Regions from separate parts of the Streptomyces sp. NPDC002520 genome, predicted to be linked through region 1. Evidence: predicted binding sites of a transcription regulator. Region 1 holds the regulator's gene; the other holds the start of a gene.
The links. The regulator HrcA, encoded in region 1, represses chaperone genes, less so after heat shock. The targets are predictions, from matches to a motif close to TTNGCACTCNGNNNNNCNGAGTGCNAA.
Positions count from the first base shown of each region.

Region 1 (7,041 bases):
TCGCGGCCCGGCCCGTTGGGCGGGAGGAGCGGCCCGGCGGCGGGCGCCGACGCCCGCCGCCGCGGTCAGCCGCGCAGCAGCAGCCACTCCTGGAGCTCCACCAGGTTGCCCTCCGGGTCCTTGAGGTGGGCCACGCGCAGGCGCTCGGCCATCGGGACCGGGCCGTGCAGCACGGTCGCGCCCCGGGCGGTGATCTCGGCGCAGTAGGCGTCGAGGCCGTCGACGCGGAGCACGACCAGGGAGCGATGGCCGGTGGCGGTCTCGCCCAGTTCGCTGAGCACCTCGGCCATCGCCGAGCGGTCCTGCAGCGCTATCCCGGCGGAGCCGGCGTGCGGGCTGAACTTCTCGTACGGACCCCCGGTCGCCCCCGACTGCGGCTTGAGGCCGAGGACGTCGGCGTAGAAGCGGTAGCAGGCGGGGAAGTCGGAGACGAGAAGACGTATCTGGGCGAGTTCCATCGGGTGCCCCCGTGTGTCAGGACCAGCGACCGGTGCGACCCAGCAGGAGAGCCGCGGCGGCGGTGCCGGCGGTGGACGTGCGCAACACAGTAGGACCGAGTACGTACGACCGCGCCCCCGCCTCCGCGAAAAGCGCCAACTCCTCGGGGGAGACGCCCCCTTCGGGGCCGACGACCAGCACGATCTCGCCGTCCGCGGGGAGTTCGGCGTCGGCGAGCGGTGCGCTGCCGTGCTCGAAGTCGGAGTGGAGGACGGCGGCGAAGTCGGCCTTGGCCAGAAGTACGCCGACCTGCTTGGTCGTTGCCGCGTCCGCGACCTCGGGGAAGCGGACCCGGCGGGACTGCTTGCCGGCCTCGCGGGCGGTGGAGCGCCACTTGCCGAGGGCCTTGAGCCCGCGGTCGCCCTTCCACTGGGTGATGCAGCGAGACGCCTGCCAGGGCACGATCGCGTCGACGCCGACCTCGGTCATCGTCTCCACGGCGACTTCACCCCGGTCACCCTTGGGGAGGGCCTGGACGACGGTGATGCGGGGCGCGGGGAGCGGCTCCTCGTGCACGGACACCAGGTCCATGACCACCAGGCGGTCCTTGCCCTCGGCGGCCTTGACGACACCCTCGGCCCAGCGGCCCCGCCCGTCGGTGAGGACGACGTCCTCCCCCGCCCGCAGCCGCTTCACGGAGACGGCGTGCCGCCCCTCGGGGCCGTCGAGCACGAACTCCGGTCCGATGCCGTCGAGTCGGTCCACGACGAAAACGGGCGCGGTCATCGCGCGTCACCTCCGCGCCGTGCCAGGTCGGACAACGCCGCCCTGGCCGCGGCGAGTTCGACCATCAGCACCTGTACCAGTTCCCCGGCGGGCAGTTCGCGGGCCATCCGATGTCCCTGCCCGGCGAACATCGCCATGCCCTGCGCGTCACCGGCCTCGGCGGCGGCCTTGCGCAGCGGGGCGGTCAGATGGCCGATCTCGGGGTAGGCGGCGGGGGCGTAGGGGCCGTGTTCGCGCAGGAAGCGGTTGACCAGGGCGCGGGCCGGGCGTCCGGTGAAGGCGCGGGTCAACTCGGTGCGCGCGAACAGGGGGTTGGTCAGTGCCTGCTTGTGCACGGGGTTGGCGCCGGACTCGGGGGTGGGAACGAAGGCCGTGCCCAGCTGGGCGGCACAGGCACCGGCGGCGAGGACCGCCGCGATCTGGCCGCCCCGCATGATGCCGCCCGCGGCGACGACGGGGAGGGACACCGTCTCCCTGATCTGGGCGATCAGCGACAGCAGTCCGACAGCGGCGCCGTCGTTCTCCGGGGTGTCCCGGTGGGTGCCCTGGTGGCCGCCGGCCTCCACGCCCTGGGCGATCACCGCGTCCGCACCGGCCCGCTCGACCGCGAGGGCCTCCTCGGCGGTGGTGGCCGTGACCAGGGTGAGGGTGCCGGCCCGGCGCAGCGCGTCCAGCACGTCCCGGCTCGGCACACCGAAGTGGAAGGAGACCACCGGTACCGGGTTGTCCAGCAGCACCGCGAGCTTGGCGTCGTACCCGTCGTCCCGGCCGCTGTCCGGGTCGCCCAGCTCCGTCTCGTACCAGGTGGCCTCGCCGGCCAGCTGCTGGGCGTACAGCTCGACCGCGCCCGATTCGGCGTGGTCCGTCTGCGGCACGAACACGTTCACGCCGAAGGGGTGGCCGGTGAGCCCTCGCAGCTGCTTGATCTCCTGGTACATGCCGTCGGCCGTCTTGTACCCGGCGGCGAGAAACCCCAGCCCACCGGCCTCGGCCACGGCGGCGGCGAGCTGCGGCACGGAGACGCCGCCCGCCATGGGGGCCTGCACGATCGGAAGGGGGAAGAGATCGGTCAGTGCGGAGGACATGAACACATCGTGTCACGTCATGTGTACAAGTCCGAATCCGGGCTTCCTCATGACCGTTTGCACCTGGGCCGATGACACCGGGAGAGCCGCAAGGCCCGCGAAGGCCGGCACGGGGGGCCGGGACGCCAGGGGGCGAAGCCCCCTGGCGGAGGTGAAGGGGCGGCGCCCCTTCACCTCACCTCGGCGTCCGGTTGAACGTCAGCGTCCGTTGAACGCGTCCTTCAGCCGCGAGAACAGCCCCTGCTGCCCCGGCTGGAACTGGCCCTGCGGCCGCTCCTCGCCCCGCAGCTTGGACAGCTCGCGCAGCAGCCGCTCCTGCTCGGGGTCCAGCTTGGTCGGCGTCGTGACCTCGACGTGCACGATCAGGTCGCCGCGACCGCCGCCGCGCAGGTGCGTGACACCACGGCTGTGCAGCGGGATCGACTGGCCGGACTGCGTGCCGGGCCGGATGTCGACCTCCTCCATGCCGTCCAGCGTCTCCAGCGGCACCTTCGTGCCGAGGGCCGCCGCCGTCATCGGGATCGTGACCGTGCAGTGCAGGTCGTCGCCGCGCCGCTGGAAGGTCTGGTGGGGCAGCTCGTGGATCTCGACGTACAGGTCACCGGCGGGACCGCCGCCGGGCCCGACCTCGCCCTCGCCGGCGAGCTGGATCCGGGTGCCGTTGTCGACACCGGCCGGGATCTTGACGGTCAGCGTGCGACGGGAGCGCACGCGCCCGTCACCGGCGCACTCCGGGCACGGTGTCGGGACGACCGTGCCGAAGCCCTGGCACTGGGGGCAGGGACGGGAGGTCATGACCTGGCCCAGGAAGGACCGGGTCACCTGGGAGACCTCACCGCGGCCGCGGCACATGTCACATGTCTGGGCGGACGTGCCCGGAGCCGCGCCTTCACCGTTGCAGGTGTTGCAGACCACCGCGGTGTCGACCTGGATGTCCTTGGTCGTCCCGAAGGCCGCCTCGTCCAGCTCGACCTCGAGCCGGATCATCGCGTCCTGGCCGCGCCGGGTGCGCGAGCGCGGTCCGCGCTGCGACGCCGTGCCGAAGAACGCGTCCATGATGTCGGAGAAGTTGCCGAAGCCACCGGCCCCGAAGCCGCCCGCGCCGGCGCCGCCGGCCTGTGAGAGCGGATCGCCGCCGAGGTCGTAGACCTGCTTCTTCTGCGGGTCCGACAGCACCTCGTAAGCGGCGTTGATCTCCTTGAACCGCTCCTGGGTCTTCGGATCCGGGTTGACGTCCGGGTGCAGCTCGCGCGCGAGCCGACGGAACGCCTTCTTGATCTCATCCTGCGACGCGTCGCGGCGCACGCCGAGAACGGCGTAGTAGTCCGTGGCCACTTACGACTCCGCCAGGATCTGTCCGACGTACCGTGCCACTGCGCGTACCGCTCCCATCGTTCCCGGATAGTCCATGCGGGTCGGTCCGACCACGCCGAGCTTGGCAACCGCCTCGCCGCCCGAACCGTAGCCGACCGACACGACGGAGGTTGAGTTGAGTCCCTCGTGGGCGTTCTCGTGCCCGATACGCACGGTCATGCCCGGATCCTTCGCCTCGCCAAGGAGTTTGAGGAGCACGACCTGCTCCTCCAGCGCCTCCAGGACGGGCCGGATCGTGAGAGGGAAGTCATGTCCGAAGCGGGTGAGATTGGCGGTACCGCCGATCATCAGCCGCTCCTCGTTCTCCTCGACCAGTGTCTCCAGCAGTGTGGAGAGCACCGTGGAGACCGTACCGCGATCCTCGACCTCGAAGGCGTCGGTCAGGTCCTCGACCAGGTGCGGCACGTCAGTGAACCGGCGCCCCGCGACCCTGCTGTTCAGCCGGGCCCGCAGATCCGCCAGCGAGGCCTCCCCGAAGGGCGCCGGGCAGTCGATCATCCGCTGTTCGACCCGGCCGGTGTCCGTGATCAGCACGAGCATCACGCGCGCGGGGGCGAGCGCGAGCAGCTCCACGTGCCGCACGGTCGAGCGGGTCAGGGACGGGTACTGCACGACGGCGACCTGCCGGGTGAGCTGCGCGAGCAGCCGTACCGTGCGCGCCACGACGTCGTCGAGGTCGACGGCGCCGTCCAGGAAGCTCTGGATGGCACGCCGCTCGGGGGCCGTCATCGGCTTGACCCCGGCGAGCTTGTCGACGAACAGCCGGTAGCCCTTGTCGGTGGGGATGCGCCCGGCGCTGGTGTGCGGCTGGGCGATGAACCCCTCGTCCTCCAGGACGGCCATGTCGTTGCGCACGGTCGCCGGGGAGACGCCGAGGTTGTGCCGCTCGGTGAGCGCCTTCGACCCCACCGGCTCCTCGGTGCCCACATAGTCCTGGACGATGGCGCGCAGAACCTGCAGCCTGCGTTCACTCAGCATCCGCGCGCACCTCCATCACGTCGTCCCCTCGGCTCCTCGGGCCCTGGCCTGGCACTCAACGCGTGCGAGTGCCAGACTTCCCCGGCCAAGTGTACGGCCGTGGGGTACTGACTGGGCAAGGTCGGTACCGCGGTGACGGCCTGTGACAGCTAGCGTCTCGGTATGACGGTGACTTGGGAAGAGCTGGGGTGGGAGCGGCTGGCGGAAGGGGTCGGCCGGTGCCGGCTGCCCGGCTGGGACTGCACTGTGGGGCTGGTCGTCGGCGCGGGCACCGCGCTCTTGGTGGACGCGGGGTCGAGCCTCGCGGAGGGCGCGCGGCTGCGCGATTCGGCGCAGCGGCTGGCCGGCCGGCGTGTGACCCATCTCGCGCTGACCCATCCCCACTTCGACCATGTCTTCGGCGCGGCAGCGTTCGCCGGTGCGCAGGTGTACGCGGCGGTGGGCCTGGAGACGGTGTTCGCGCACGAGCGCGAGGACCTGCGGCTGGACGCGATCAGGAACGGCCTGCCGGCGGCGGACGCCGAGGAGGCGGTGGACGCGCTGACCGCGCCGCGCCATCTGGTCTGCGGCGAGTGGACCCTCGACCTCGGCGAGGGCCGCCAGGCTCTGCTGGCCAACGTCGGCCCCGGCCACACCGCCCACGATCTCGCGGTCCTCGTCCCCGGCAGCCCGGAGATCGTCTTCTGCGGCGACCTGGTCGAGGAGTCCGGCGAACCCCAGGCGGGCCCGGACGCCGTACCCTCACGCTGGCCGGACGCCCTGGACCGGCTGCTGGCGCTCGGCGGCGAGGACGCGCTGTACGTGCCCGGTCACGGAGCGGTGGTGGACGCGGCGTTCGTACGACGCCAACGCGACGAGCTGGCAGCACGTTTCGGCGTGTCGTAGGCGCGGCCCCGGGGCTTCTCCTATCGTCATCCGAATGCGCCCACCCGTCTCCCGCCACCGCCCTTCCGACGAGGGCCCTTCGGGCCCGCGCCTTCGTACGTACTCCCCCGACCTGACACCTCCGTGGAAGAAGCCCCGGCCCGTGCCGGAGGTCCCGGCGGACCCCGGCCTGGTGGTGGAGGAGCCCGGGACCGGGTTCTGCGGCGCGGTGATCCGCTGCGAGGCGGGCACGGTGACCCTGGAGGACCGCTTCGGCAAGCACCGGGTGTTCCCGCTGGAGCCGCGCGGCTTCCTGCTGGAGGGCAAGGTGGTGACGCTCGTACGGCCGTCCTCGGGTCCGGTCCGGCCCGCCCGTACGGCGTCCGGATCGGTGGCCGTCCCCGGCGCACGCGCGCGCGTGGCACGCGCCGGCCGCATCTACGTCGAGGGCCGCCACGACGCCGAGCTGGTCGAGAAGGTGTGGGGCGACGACCTGCGCGTCGAGGGCGTGGTCGTGGAGTACCTGGAGGGCGTGGACGATCTGCCGGCGATCGTGGAGTCCTTCGCGCCGGGTCCGGACGCCCGCCTGGGCGTCCTCGTGGACCACCTGGTCCCGGGCACGAAGGAGTGGCGTATCGCGGAGTCGGTGACGAGCGAGCACGCGCTGGTGGTGGGCCACCCGTACATCGACATCTGGGAGGCGGTGAAGCCGTCGTCACTGGGCATCGACGGCTGGCCCCGGGTGCCGCACGGCCAGGACTGGAAGACGGGCGTGTGCCGGGCGCTGGGCTGGCCGCCGGAGAACACCGGGGCGGTGTGGCAGGCGATCCTCAAGCGGGTCGGGTCCTACAAGGACCTGGAGCCGGAGCTGCTGGGGCGGGTGGAGGAGCTGATCGACTTCGTCACGGGTAGCGGTGGGGCCTGACTTTCTCGTACGTGGCGAATTCGCTGGTGTCCAGTTCGATACCCAGTGGCTCCAACGGCGTGAGGTCGCCGAACTTGGTGATCCGCTGACACCGGTAGTCCGCGTCCTCTCCATGGCCCGTCGGCTCAGTGAGCAGCACACACTGGCCCATCACGGGGTCGATGATGAAGTAAGCGGGAATCTTCGCCGCTGCGTAGATCGACCGCTTGACCCCGTAGTCTCGGTCCACGCTTGTCTTGGAGACGACCTCCACGAGCAAGGTGATGACCTCGGACGGCATCAGCCTTCCCTGACCAGGTCCGGCACCACGCTCAATGACCACAAGGTCAGGCTGCGGCTCGCTGGTCTCTTCGAGGATGGCGATGTCCTGGGTCTGGAGTCGCCGCCAGTGCCGCCGGGGAATCTGGTCCTGAACCGCCTCAACGATGTCGTTGTGGGCCACGTCCGGCCCCGCCATCATCACAATTACCCCCCGGAGGAGCTCGACCTTGAACCCATCGGGAACCTCAAGGTTCTCGAAGATCTTCACGATGCCGGTGGTCATCGGTCGGTCGTCCACAGCGGTCATCTCCGCAGTCCTCCGGTTTCCGC
Region 1 is NZ_JBSFXG010000002.1:212,922-219,962, reverse strand. Features, by position in the region: gene ACWD5D_RS04025 (VOC family protein) at 66-458, opposite strand; gene ACWD5D_RS04020 (16S rRNA (uracil(1498)-N(3))-methyltransferase) at 475-1,224, opposite strand; gene ACWD5D_RS04015 (nitronate monooxygenase) at 1,221-2,309, opposite strand; gene dnaJ (molecular chaperone DnaJ) at 2,508-3,644, opposite strand; gene hrcA (heat-inducible transcriptional repressor HrcA) at 3,645-4,661, opposite strand; gene ACWD5D_RS04000 (MBL fold metallo-hydrolase) at 4,824-5,546, shown strand; gene ACWD5D_RS03995 (DUF3097 domain-containing protein) at 5,581-6,450, shown strand; gene ACWD5D_RS03990 (Uma2 family endonuclease) at 6,428-7,018, opposite strand.

Region 2 (7,041 bases), on a different contig from region 1:
GCGCCCCCGGCCCCTACGTCCTCCAGGCGGCCATCGCCGCCAGCCACGCGCGCGCGTACACCTACGAGGAGACCGATTGGCGCACGATCGCCACCCTGTACGCCCTGCTCGCGGCCCGATCCCCGTCCCCGGTCGTCGAGTTGAACCGAGCGGTCGCCGTGTCGATGAGCGACGGCCCCGCCGAGGCACTGCGCCTCGTCGACACCCTCGCCGCCGAACCGGCTCTGCGCGACTACCACTTGCTGCCCAGCGTCCGGGGCGACCTGCTCGCCCGCCTCGGCCGTACGGCCGAGGCACGCACGGAGTTCGAACGGGCGGCGTCCCTCGCCCGCAACGAACGGGAGCGGCAGCTGCTGCTGGCGAAACTCCAGTCCCTTCCCCGTCATTGAGGGGGCAGGCGATGCGGCCCGGCCGGTGCCGCAGCGCTTTCGGACCCGCTCACGACGGTCCGCCGGCGGGAAACGCCGGCTGTGCGGGGGCGCCGATCAGCATCGTCGGCGCCCCCGCCACCCGCGTCAGGAACACCGTCGCCGAAGCCGGCCCCTGCGGTTTGACCTTGCGGCGCAGTTCCTCCGGTTCGACCGCCGAGCCGCGCTTCTTCACGGTCAGCGTGCCGACCTCGCGCTCGCGCAGCAGCGCCTTCAACTTCTTCACGTTGAAGGGGAGTCGGTCGGTGATCTCGTAGGCGGAGGCGTACGGCGTCGGACGCAGTTCGTCGGCCGTGACGTAGGCGATGGTCGCGTCGAGCAGGCCGCCGCCGACCTGCTCGGCCACCTCGGCGACCAGATGGGCGCGGATCACGGCGCCGTCCGGCTCGTACAAATACCGTCCTACCGGGCGCACTTCGGGGTCGGGCAGGCCCCGGCCGAGCAGGGTGCGCGGGCCGGGCAGCAGGGTGGCGCGGACGAGGCCCGGCTCGGTGCCGAACCACAGCACCGCCTCCTTCACGTCACCGCCGTCGGAGATCCACTCCGCCTCGGCCTCGGCCGGGATCGCCTCGTGCGGGACGCCAGGGGCGATCTTCAGGGCGGCGCGGGGGGCCTCGAGAGCGGTGGCGACCGCCCAGGACAGGGGCGGCGAGTACGCCTCCGGGTCGAAAACGCGGCCCCGGCCGCCGCGCCGCGCCGGGTCCACGAAGACGGCGTCGTAGCCGGCGGTGTCGACCTCGGTGACGTCCGCCTCCCGCACCTCGATCAGCTTGTCGAGGCCGAGGGTCTCGGCGTTCGCCCGGGCCACGGCCACCGTCAGCGGGTCCCGGTCCACGGCCAGCACCCTGATCCCGGCCCGCGCCAGCGCGATCGCGTCACCGCCGATCCCGCAGCACAGGTCGGCCACCGAGGTCACCCCCAGGTCCTTCATCCGGGCCGCCCGGTACGTCGCCACGCTCGCCCGCGTCGACTGCTCGACCCCGTTGGGCGTGAAGAACATCCGCTCGGCGTCCTCGGCCGCGAACTTGGCCGCCGCCCGCTGCCGCAGCCGGGCCTGGCCGAGCGCGGCCGACACCAGTTCGGCGGGGTGGGTGCGGCGCAGCCGGGTGGCGACGGCGAGTTCGTCCGCCGGGGCCGTGCCCCGCACCTCGTCGAGGAGGGCCCGGCCCTCGGGCGTGCGCAGGGAGTGGAAGGAGGGGAGCTGGTCGTTCACCGGGTCATTGTGGGCCAGTCGGTGGATGGTGCGCTTCCGGCGGCGGTGTCGGGCAGGGATCGGGGCGGGGTCCTGCGAGGATCCGACACCATGCGAGCAGTAGTACAAAATGACAAAATTCCGGCACGGCACCCGAGAACGGCGCTCCGCTACGGTGCCCTCGCCCTCGCCCTGGCCACCACCGCCGTCCTCTCCGGCTGCGCCGGCTCCGGCGGGGACTCCGCCGGCCACCCCGGCCCCGGCGGCCAGGCCGGTCAGGCGGGCCCCGACCACCCCCTGGACGCCGCCGCCGAACGCACCCGCCTGGTCGCCGCCTCCGAGTTCTGGAAACTGGACGCGGTGCCGCTCACGCCCCCCGCCCCGCCGGCCCACAAGCCGAAGATCACCGCACGCGCCGGCTTCGAGGTCGACGGACAGGTGGAGGACGACCTGCCCCCGGTCTTCACCACGGTCCCCACCAAGCAGAAGGTCGTCTTCCTCACCATCGACGACGGCGCCGAGAAGGACCCCGACTTCCTGCGCATGATGAGCGACCTGAAGATCCCGTACAGCGCCTTCCTCAGCAACTACCTGGTGAAGGACGACTACGGCTACTTCCGCAAGATGCAGTCCGAGGGCCACACCCTCAACAACCACACCATGACCCACCCCTATCTCCCCGGCCTGTCCTACGAGGAGCAGCGGGACGAGATCTGCGGCATGCAGGCGGTCATGAAGAAGCAGTTCGGCAAGGCGCCCACCGTCTTCCGGCCGCCGTACGGCAACTACAACGGCGACACCCTGCGCGCCGCGAAGTCCTGCGGCATCAAGTACGCGCCCATCTGGGACGAGGAGGTCTTCGTCGACCACTGGGAGTACCGGGAGGACGACCGCGACCTGCATCCCGGCGACATCGTCCTCACCCACTTCCGCGGCCACGACGACTGGAACGGCACGATGGTCGACGACATGCGCCGCTTCCTGAACAAGGTCACGCGCGAGGGCTACGCCGTGGCCCGCCTGGAGGACTACCTGTGAGGCGCCCGGGGCGGTGCACGCGCGGCCTGGGGCACCGACGGGCCCTGACCGCCGTACTCGCCTCGGCCCTCCTCCTCACCGGCTGCGCCCAGTCCGTCGACCCCATCGAACGCCTCGGCAAGAAGGCCGCCGAGGGAGTCCGCACATCCCGCCCGCACCCGGACGAGGCCTACCGCCGCTGGGGACTCGCGACCCCGCTCGCCGCCCCGCCGGCCCGCCCCGTCCGCCTGCTGACCCACACCGAGCAGGCCTCCGACCCCCGCGTCCTGGACCGCGTCGCCACCACCGACAAGGTCGTCTTCCTCACCTACGACGACGGCTCCGCCCGCGACCCGCGCTTCGTCGACATGGTCCGCGACCTGCACCTCCCGGTGAGCCTCTTCCTCCCCGAGAGCGTCGTCGCCCCCGCCGCCGGACACTACGCCCGCCTCCGCGCGGCCGGCGCCACGGCGGAGAACCGCACCCTCGACCACCCCGCCCTGCGCGGCCGGTCCTACACCGGCCAGCGCGCCGAGATCTGCGCCGAACAGGACCGCCTCGCCCTCCGCTTCGGCACCCGCCCCCACCTCCTGCGCCCGCCGCACGGCCGCTACGACCGCACCACCCTCCGCGCTGCCGCCGCCTGCGGCATCTCCAACGTCGTCCTGTGGCGAGCCGTCATGAACGCCGACGGCCTCACCTACGCCAGGGGCGACAAGCGCCTCCACCCGGGCGACATCGTCCTGGTCGGCCCCGAGAAGGCCACGGGCCACACCCTCAGGGACCGCACACTCCTCCTGCTGCACAGGGTGCAGAAGCGGGGAATGACGGTGGCGCGCCTGGAGGACTACCTGTAGCCGAGAAATCCAGCCCGTCCGGGGGCACCCCCTCTGGGGGAGTTCGCGGACGAGGCCCGTTCAGGGCCGAAGCGGGGGCCCGGGGGTGGCAGCCCCCGAGAGGGTGGCAGCCCCCGAGAGGGTGGCACCGACACCATCAGCGACCCGACTCCAGAGGCCGGACTCCGCCGACGCGCCGCACGGCAATTGGCACTCCGCTTGACCGAGTGCTAACCCCGGTCATAGTCTCGGCTCTGGCACTCGGCAGATGAGAGTGCCAACAAAGCGACGGGCAGGTCCGGCACCCGCGACGACGGATCCACCTGGTCGCCACCTCAGACAGTTAACCCCGTGAGATCTCCGAAGGGGGAGGTCGGATCGTGACGACCGCCAGCTCCAAGGTTGCCATCAAGCCGCTCGAGGACCGCATCGTGGTCCAGCCGCTCGACGCCGAGCAGACCACGGCCTCCGGCCTGGTCATCCCGGACACCGCGAAGGAGAAGCCCCAGGAGGGCGCCGTCCTCGCCGTGGGTCCGGGCCGTTTCGAGAACGGCGAGCGCCTGCCGCTCGACGTCAAGGTCGGCGACGTCGTCCTGTACAGCAAGTACGGCGGCACCGAGGTGAAGTACAACGGCGACGAGTACCTCGTCCTCTCGGCTCGCGACGTGCTCGCGATCATCGAGAAGTAGTTCACCCCGAGCAATTCTGCTCATGACTGCGCCCCTGGCCCCCCGCGACCGATAAGTAGCCGGGCGCCCGGGGCGCAGTTTCATTCCACCGAGATTTTCCGAGAGGGCTCCCGCTGTCATGGCGAAGATCCTGAAGTTCGACGAGGACGCCCGTCGCGCCCTCGAGCGCGGCGTCAACAAGCTGGCCGACACGGTGAAGGTGACGATCGGCCCCAAGGGCCGCAACGTCGTCATCGACAAGAAGTTCGGCGCCCCCACCATCACCAACGACGGTGTCACGATCGCCCGTGAGGTCGAGATCGATGACCCGTACGAGAACCTCGGCGCGCAGCTGGTGAAGGAGGTGGCGACCAAGACCAACGACATCGCGGGTGACGGCACCACCACCGCCACCGTGCTCGCCCAGGCGCTCGTGCGCGAGGGTCTGAAGAACGTCGCCGCCGGTGCCTCCCCGGCCTCCCTGAAGAAGGGCATCGACGCCGCGGTCAAGGCCGTCTCCGAGGAGCTGCACGCCTCGGCCCGCCCGATCGACGAGAAGTCCGACATCGCCGCCGTCGCCGCGCTGTCCGCCCAGGACCAGCAGGTCGGCGAGCTGATCGCCGAGGCCATGGACAAGGTCGGCAAGGATGGTGTCATCACCGTCGAGGAGTCCAACACCTTCGGTCTGGAGCTGGACTTCACCGAGGGCATGGCCTTCGACAAGGGCTACCTGTCCCCGTACTTCGTCACCGACCAGGAGCGTATGGAGGCCGTCCTCGACGACCCGTACATCCTGATCAACCAGGGCAAGATCTCGTCCATCCAGGACCTGCTGCCGCTGCTGGAGAAGGTCATCCAGGCGGGTGCCTCGCGGCCGCTGCTGATCATCGCCGAGGACGTCGAGGGCGAGGCCCTGTCGACCCTGGTCGTCAACAAGATCCGCGGCACCTTCAACGCCGTCGCGGTGAAGGCCCCCGGCTTCGGCGACCGCCGCAAGGCCATGCTGCAGGACATCGCGATCCTCACCGGCGGCACGGTCATCTCCGAGGAGGTCGGCCTCAAGCTCGACCAGGCCGGTCTGGACGTGCTGGGCTCCGCCCGCCGCGTGACCGTCACCAAGGACGACACCACCATCGTCGAGGGTGGCGGCAAGTCCGAGGACGTCACGGGCCGCGTCGCGCAGATCAAGGCCGAGATCGACAACACCGACTCCGACTGGGACCGCGAGAAGCTCCAGGAGCGCCTCGCGAAGCTGGCTGGCGGCGTGTGCGTGATCAAGGTCGGCGCCGCCACCGAGGTGGAGCTGAAGGAGAAGAAGCACCGTCTGGAGGACGCCATCTCCGCGACCCGCGCCGCGGTCGAGGAGGGCATCGTCTCCGGTGGTGGCTCCGCACTCGTCCACGCCGTGAAGGTCCTGGACGGCAACCTCGGCAAGGAGGGCGACGAGGCCACCGGTGTCGCCGTCGTCCGCCGTGCCGCCGTCGAGCCGCTGCGCTGGATCGCCGAGAACGCCGGCCTCGAGGGCTACGTGATCGTGTCCAAGGTCGCCGAGCTCGACAAGGGCAGCGGCTACAACGCCGCCACCGGCGAGTACGGCGACCTGGTCAAGGCCGGCGTCATCGACCCGGTCAAGGTCACCCGCTCCGCCCTGGAGAACGCCGCCTCCATCGCCTCCCTCCTCCTCACGACCGAGACCCTGGTCGTCGAGAAGAAGGAAGAGGAAGAGGCTGCCGCGGGCCACGGCCACGGTCACGGCCACGCCCACTGAGCCTCACGCTCGTGACGAAGGCCCGGCGCCCCGGAAGGGGAGCCGGGCCTTCGCCCTGTCTACCGCTCCAACTCGTCCAGCGCGCCCAGCTGCTGCATCAGGCCGAGCTGGTCGTGCTGCCACCACGTCTCGGCGATCTTGCCGTTGTCCGTGAACCGGAACAGGGTCAGTCCGGTCATCGAGACCTGCCTGCCGGTGGGCGCGATCCCCAGGAAATCGCCCTTGTGCGTGGCATTCCAGGTCCACCGCGCGCAGGCCTGGTCGCCCTGGGTGAGTACGTCCTCGACCGAGAACGTGAAGTCGAAGGCGCGGCGCCACATCTCGTACTCGCCGCGGACGTTGTCCATCCCGATGCTGTCCTGCGGATTCACCGGATCGTGGCTGTGCACGTCCTCGTCCAGCAGGTCGTTGAGCGGGGGCAGCTCGCCCTCGGTCGCGAGCGCCTCGAAGAACCTGCGCACGGTGATCGCGGACAGCCGCTCGTCCCGCACGACGTCCAGGTCGGTGAACGTCGGCATCTCGTCGCACAGGGCGACCATGCCCCGGAAGATCCGGTCGGTCTCCGGCAGGTTCGAGTTGCGCATCGCCTCCTCGTACGAGGAGAACTCGACCACTTCCACGATGTGCGACGCGTCCGAACGGTCCCTGCCGACCAGCGCGTGCGCCGCCGTTCGCCTGCCCTTGGTCTGCGCAACCCAGTCGTCCAGGAGCCGGTTCATCTCGTCCAACCGGCTGGTCTTGCACTCGATGAGCTGTACGAAGGTCATGACGCCGCCTCCCGGCCCCCCTGCCCCGGATCCGTCATGTCCATTTTCGCACCGGAACGATGGCGTCACCCGTTCGCTACTGCGGCCCGTACTTGCGCCCCGTCTTCGAGGAGATCCCGCCCAGCAGCCCGCGCGGGGCCACCTTCACCAGACCCATCAGCGCCTTGTACCGGGGGTCCGGGATGGACAGCGTCCTGCCGCGCGCGAGGTCGGCCAGGGCCGCGGCGACCAGCTTGTCGGCGTCCAGCCACATCCAGCCGGGGATGTTGTCCGTGCCCATCCCCGCCCGCTCGTGGAACTCGGTGCGCACGAAGCCCGGCGCCAGCGCCATCAGCCGCACCCCGCTGCCCGCGAGGTCCTTCGCC
Region 2 is NZ_JBSFXG010000007.1:21,459-28,499, forward strand. Features, by position in the region: gene ACWD5D_RS12655 (RNA polymerase sigma factor) at 1-389, shown strand, start outside; gene ACWD5D_RS12660 (THUMP-like domain-containing protein) at 439-1,641, opposite strand; gene ACWD5D_RS12665 (polysaccharide deacetylase family protein) at 1,732-2,658, shown strand; gene ACWD5D_RS12670 (polysaccharide deacetylase family protein) at 2,655-3,494, shown strand; gene groES (co-chaperone GroES) at 3,854-4,162, shown strand; gene groL (chaperonin GroEL) at 4,281-5,909, shown strand; gene ACWD5D_RS12685 (ester cyclase) at 5,969-6,676, opposite strand; gene ACWD5D_RS12690 (SDR family NAD(P)-dependent oxidoreductase) at 6,753-7,041, opposite strand, start outside.
Region 2: the regulator HrcA is predicted to act here: its motif matches at 3,681-3,707, upstream of groES (co-chaperone GroES).